2 regions of the Pantoea sp. X-Soil-YNGN-785 genome follow, and region 1 is predicted to be linked to the other one. Evidence: predicted binding sites of a transcription regulator. Region 1 holds the regulator's gene; the other holds the start of a gene.
The links. The regulator Fur, encoded in region 1, represses iron uptake genes when iron is present. The targets are predictions, from matches to a motif close to ATAATAATGAGAACNACTATCAA.

Region 1 (3,208 bases):
GAGGCGGCGAAGATTATGCGTACGCTTATCGATGAAGAAGGGGTGATTCAGTTCCTGCTGAAGTCATTTCAGGCGGGCGAGTGGCGCTTCAACGTCCCGGTGCTGTGGGATAACTACACCACGATTTCGGGCTGGCAGCCCGTTCCGGCATGGGATCATCCGGCACTGTTTATTCGCGGAGGCGACTCCAGCTATCTGGACAACCGCTACCGCGATGCGCTGTTGCAGCAGTTCCCGGCCGCGCAGGCACATGTCATTGGAGGCGCGGGACACTGGGTTCATGCAGAGAAACCCGATGCCGTTTTGCGCAGTGTCCGTCGCTTTTTTGCGCTTTAAAAGCAAATAGATGGCGGCAAAGGTTTAGGATTGGCGTCCGGAGTAAGCGTGAAGTATGATGGCGCGCTAAAATTTTGCCGCGCGTCCGTTTTGCTGCGGCAATAGCCAATAATTTATAATCTGCGCGGTGAGTGACTGGCGCCCGCCCCCATTCAGTTTTACTAAGCCATGGCAAAAGAACAGACTGACCGCACGACGCTCGATCTCTTTGCTGATGAGCGCCGCCCTGGTCGACCCAAAACCAGTCCGCTTTCGCGTGATGAACAGCTGCGCATCAACAAGCGCAATCAGCTTAAACGTGACAAAGGACGCGGACTTCGTCGTGTCGAACTGAAAATGAACAGTGAAGCCGTCGATGCGCTCAACACGCTGGCAGAACAGCGCAATCTCAGCCGCAGCGAGCTGATTGAACAGATGCTGCTGGCACAGCTCAAACTGGATTAATGCGGGCAAATCGCACGCAGGAGCAAATGTCGGGGCTTTAACCGTTCACCGGTTTTCTCTCGTCTGCTATTATTCGCTGAAATGTGCTGCGGCACACATCTCATTATCAGGATTTAAGAGGTTATTTTACTCATGGCACTCGTAGGCATCTTCTTTGGCAGCGATACCGGCAATACCGAAAACATTGCAAAAATGATCCAGAAACAGCTGGGTACAGACGTTGCAGAAGTGCATGACATCGCGAAAAGCACAAAAGAAGATCTGGAAGCGTTTGATATCCTGCTGCTGGGCATTCCGACCTGGTACTACGGTGAAGCGCAGTGCGACTGGGATGACTTTTTCCCGACGCTGGAAGAGATCGATTTCAACGGTAAGCTGGTTGCGCTGTTTGGCTGCGGCGATCAGGAAGATTACGCGGAGTACTTCTGTGATGCGATGGGCACGATCCGTGACATCATTGAGCCACATGGTGCAGTAATTGTCGGACACTGGCCAACCGAAGGTTACCACTTCGAAGCCTCAAAAGGTCTGGCCGATGATACCCACTTCCTGGGTCTGGCCATTGATGAAGATCGCCAGCCTGAACTGACTAACCAGCGCGTAGAGCAGTGGGTTAAGCAGATTTCTGATGAACTGCAGCTGAAAGATATTCTCGAAGCCTGATCCTGCCCGACTCAATGTGAGCGCCAGCTCACATTGAGGCAATGGAAATTCCTATAGAAATAATAGCCACATTTTTTTAACTTTCTCCGTTTAATCTGTAGAATACCCGCATCGATCTTCCGCTTATTTCTCAGGCGGCAAGACTAAGCGATGTACCAACAGACATCTGCCAGAATCCTCCCCGGCCCGGTGACCTATCCCCCACAGCCCGTGATGATTCAGGCACGCCCTCTGGTTTTCATTTCATCGCTTCAGTTCTATAATGAGACGCAAATGAGAATGAGCGCAGATCGACATTCAAGGCGACAAGCCACAAAAGTGAATATAGTGACAGGACAAAATCCGCATGACTGACAACAACACCGCATTAAAGAAGGCTGGCCTGAAAGTGACGCTGCCCAGACTGAAAATTCTGGAAGTGCTTCAGGAACCTGAGTGCCATCACGTCAGTGCGGAAGATTTGTACAAACGCCTGATCGACATCGGCGAAGAGATTGGCCTGGCTACCGTTTACCGTGTTCTGAACCAGTTTGATGACGCTGGTATCGTGACCCGTCATAACTTTGAAGGCGGCAAATCTGTCTTTGAACTGACGCAGCAGCATCACCACGATCATCTGATCTGCCTGGATTGCGGCAAAGTTATTGAGTTCAGCGATGAGTCGATCGAAACACGTCAGCGCGAAATCGCCACCCGTCATGGCATCAAGCTGACCAACCACAGCCTCTATCTCTATGGACACTGTACGCTGGGCGATTGCCGGGAAGATGAAACCCTGCACGACCAGTAACGCGAACTGAAATAAAAAAACCGGTGAATTCACCGGTTTTTTTTCGTCTGTCCTGGGCTGTGATATCAGGCGACCAGCGTCTCCTGCAGATAGCGCCAGCGTGGAATGGAGCTGCTGCAGTCCAGTATCGCAAGCGAAATACGGCTCTGATTATTGCCATTCATCATCTGCATTTCGCGATACTGCACGGTGATCTCTTTCTCATGATGAGAAAGGATGACGTGCTCGCAGGTGGCAATACGCATCCCTTCGCGCTGTCCCTGCAACTGCCTGAAGAGTTCCTCGACCTCGTTCAGATTGCACTCTCTGCCCTTTGGGGTGACCATGCGGAATTCAGGATGGAAATAGGACATCAGCAGCTCAAAACTGTCATCAGATCCGGCAGGCTGGTTAAAAATACGTTCAATGAGCTGATGTAAAACGACCACACTGTTTCTGGCTTCCTGGGCGAGAACTGTCATTTTTTTTCCTTCTGTAACCCGCTTTGCAACCTCTGAGAGCGCATAGCCTACCTGAAAGCGGATAATTCACATCCGGAAATTGATTAATTTTTTTAAACTCAGATTTCTCTCACAATGCGGCATTTAATCGGTTGCGGTTAGGTCAGAATAATCGTCGGCAATGATTAAAATCGGGGCAACAAAAAAGGGCGATAAATCGCCCTTTTGTCATTTTATGAGGTTAGCCTCAAAAAAATTTATTCGCCGGTTTTCGCCCAGGTATCACGAAGACCGACGGTGCGGTTAAACACCAGCTGCGACGGTTTAGAGTAAACGCTGTCGGCACAGAAATAACCTTCACGTTCAAACTGGAATGGAGTGGTCGGTTCTGCATCGCGCAGGCCCGGTTCCACAAAGCCCTGTTTGATCGCCAGTGACTCAGGATTGATTACCGCCAGGAAGTCCTCTGCCGCGCCCGGATTTGGCACACTGAACAGACGATCATACAGACGGAACTCTGCTGGCTGCGCGTGAT
Region 2 (3,208 bases), 690 kb from region 1:
GCCGGTCGCCATCAATCACCGCCACGCATTCGCTGTCGCGGTGACGTTCCAGGATGTCGGTCATCGGCAGATCCAGCCAGTACCCTTTTTCACGGTAACGTGCAGCCAGATCGTCCGGCCAGCGGCTGTAAGAAATCGTCATACAGGTTCCTTTAGTGCAATCCAAAAGCGCGAAGCATGGTGTCGAGTTTGACGCCGGTTTCGCGCCACTCGGATTCAGGTTGTGAGTCCGCCACGATGCCCGCACCAGCAAACAGCCGGACCCGCGGACCATTCACCGTGCCGCAGCGGATGGTTACGACCCATTCGCCGTTGCCCTGATCGTCACACCAGCCGACGATGCCGCCAAACAGCTGACGCTCAAACGGTTCAAGTTGCTGAATCAGCGCCTGAGCACGCTGATGCGGAAAGCCGCTGAGCGCCGGTGTCGGATGCAGCAGGCAGGCCAGTGACAGCGCATTTTCGCGGTCGTCCAGCACTTCGCCCCGAATCTGCGTAGCGAGGTGCCACAGTGTCGGGGTGGTCAGCAGGGAAGGGATTTCCGGGACTGACAGCAGGCGACTGCGCGGCTGCAGCGTCATGCGCATCGCGTCCGTCACCAGTTTATGTTCATGCCGGTCTTTAGCTGACCGCATCAGGCTGTCACCTGAGGCCTGGTCACGCTGTGGATCGCTGTTGCGCGGCGCTGAACCGGCCAGCGGACAGGAGCTGAACTGACGGCCCTGCTTACGGATCATCAGTTCAGGGCTGGCACCCACCAGCGCGCCGCCATCAGGCAGCGGCAGATGAAAATGATAGCTGTCAGGGTTCTGCGCCAGGATGCGCTGCATCAGGGCGGCCGTATCGACCGGCTGTTCCGCCACGATCTCCATCAGCCGCGACAGCACCACTTTATCCGGATCGCCGCGCTGCGTGGCCGCTACGGCCTGCGCAACCATGTCAGTGAAGGTGGCGTGATCCGGCAGCGCCGTACGGCGACGAACTTTTGGCAGATTGCTTTCAGCCAATGAGGCGTGGGCTTTCAGATCGTCACGTTGAAAGGTCTGATACGACTCAGGGATAAACAGTGCAGCGGGCTGATCCACATCGAACGGGATCGCACCCACCAGAATGGGATGGGCTATGCCCTGTTTTCTGGCCGAGGCAAAATGATGCTGCAGTTGTTGCTGAAACTCTCCGGTCAGCTGCTCACCCTGGTTTACCGGAGCAGTGAGTGTCGTAAAACAGCCCTGAGTCGTCAGGCTTCGCCAGGGTGAAGTAAACAGGAAGCCACGGCAGAGTGCCGGAAAATCCTGCAGCAGGGGATGTTCAAATGCCAGTGATTCCACCATAATTTCACCTATAAATGATAAGATAACTAATAATGATTATCATTTGTATTATGGTGCAGTAACCTACGTCGAATAGCCGAAGGTGTCAATAAATACGCGGTGATTCAGCTGGTTTTGTTGGTTAAATCAGCACAAGTTGTCGCCCGGATTACCAGAGAGAAATAGGATGAAAACAAATGACTAAACAGGGAGTAACGTCGGCATTAGCGCTGTTTTTGCTGAGTATCACTCTGTTCAGCGTGACCGCTGTTGCACAGACCGGCTGGCCGCGCACCTTCGCGGGGGCAAAAGGTCAGGTCACCCTGGCTCAGGCACCGACCCGCATTGTCTCGACCAGTGTCACCCTGACTGGCTCGCTGCTGGCGATTGATGCGCCAGTAGTTGCCAGTGGTGCAACCGCACCCGGCAGCCGGCTGGCTGATGAGCAGGGATTCTTCCGGCAGTGGGGGCGTGTGGCGAAACAGCGTGGCGTAAAGCGGCTCTATATTGGTGAACCCAATGCGGAAGCGATCGCTGCGGAAGCGCCAGACCTGATTGTGGTCAGCGCCACCGGTAATGATTCAGCGATCAAACTGGCCGATCAGCTCTCGGCGATTGCACCGGTACTGGTCGTTAACTATGACGATAAAAGCTGGCAGCAGCTGGTGACGCTGCTGGGTGAGGCGACCGGGCATGAGGCGGATGCCGCTGCCCGGATAAGCGAGTTCGACGCGCGTGAAAAGGCGCTGAAGGCAAAGCTGACCCTGCCTCCGCAGCCGGTTTCTGCAATGGTGTGGAACGGAGATGGCCGGGCTGTGAATCTCTGGACGGAGGCATCGGCACAGGGGAAGTTACTGCAGGAGCTGGGCTTCACGCTGGCAACGCCACCGGCGACGCTTCAGTCTGCTCACAGCATGGGACAGCGTAAAGATATTCTTCAGCTGTCAGGCGAAAATCTGGCGGAAGGCCTGAATGGACAGACTTATCTGCTGTTTGCCGCCGAAGATAACACGGCTGCGCAGGTAATGAGCAATGCTTTTCTGGCGCAGACCCCAGCGGTGCGCGCTAAAGCGGTCTATGCGCTGGGGCTGGATAGCTTTCGTCTCGACTACTACAGCGCCAGTCATTTACTGACGCGGCTGGAAGCGCTGTTCGTGAAATCATGATGTGGCATCGTCGGAGGCAGGCCGTTGATAGCGTCGCAGGCGGGCCATCAGCAGCCACATGATGAGACCCAGCACGGTGGCTGCCAGGCCAGAGAGGGCGGCGGCCTGCTGCGGCAACAGCAGTGAACCCATCGCGCCAATTATTGCTGCACCTATCGCATCGCCGGTGACATTCTGCGCTGTCCAGAGGCTGTTGATCCTGCCAAGCAGCGCATCGGGCGTCAGCGTCTGAATCATCGCGTACTGCACCAGGCTGCTGATGGCACTGAAATAACCAAAGGCTACGAGGCAGATCAGACTCAGGCTGAACCACGGCATCAGGCTGAACAGAGCCAGTGCGACGAATGCCGCGATGGCACTGACCAGAATCAGGCGGCCCGGCTGTGGCGACTGTGCCAGCCGTCCGCTGGTCAGCGCGCCTGTCGCAGCACCCAACGGCACGGCGGCGTACATCAGTCCCAGCGCCGTCAGACCGACCTGCCAGTGAGGGGCCAGCGCCGGATAGAGCACACGCACCGCGCTGGCTAGCGTTACCAGCGCGCCAGTCAGCGCCGCCATACCTACAATTGGCGTATCGAACAGGAAGCGGACGCCGCTGCTTAGTGCCTTTATGGGATGTTCACGCGGCTGCGGCGGTGGCGCAAGCGGCGGCAATCGCAACAGGGTTAACACCGTCAGCAGCGTGCCGAACGCGGCCAGCCCGTAGTTCCACGCCACACCGCCCTGAGCAAT

Region 2: a site for Fur is predicted at 1,358-1,380, ahead of AC6I8E_RS02005 (isochorismate synthase). Genes of this name have one in related genera too.

What each region holds. Positions count from the first base shown of each region.
Region 1 covers NZ_AP035942.1:1,135,846-1,139,053, reverse strand. Annotated here, with positions in the region: gene ybfF (esterase) at 1-336, shown strand, start outside; gene ybfE (LexA regulated protein) at 505-780, shown strand; gene fldA (flavodoxin FldA) at 913-1,443, shown strand; gene fur (ferric iron uptake transcriptional regulator) at 1,790-2,233, shown strand; gene AC6I8E_RS05210 (hypothetical protein) at 2,299-2,694, opposite strand; gene glnS (glutamine--tRNA ligase) at 2,931-3,208, opposite strand, start outside.
Region 2 covers NZ_AP035942.1:449,445-452,652, forward strand. Annotated here, with positions in the region: gene AC6I8E_RS02000 ((2,3-dihydroxybenzoyl)adenylate synthase) at 1-142, opposite strand, end outside; gene AC6I8E_RS02005 (isochorismate synthase) at 153-1,331, opposite strand; gene fepB (Fe2+-enterobactin ABC transporter substrate-binding protein) at 1,508-2,476, shown strand; gene entS (enterobactin transporter EntS) at 2,471-3,208, opposite strand, start outside.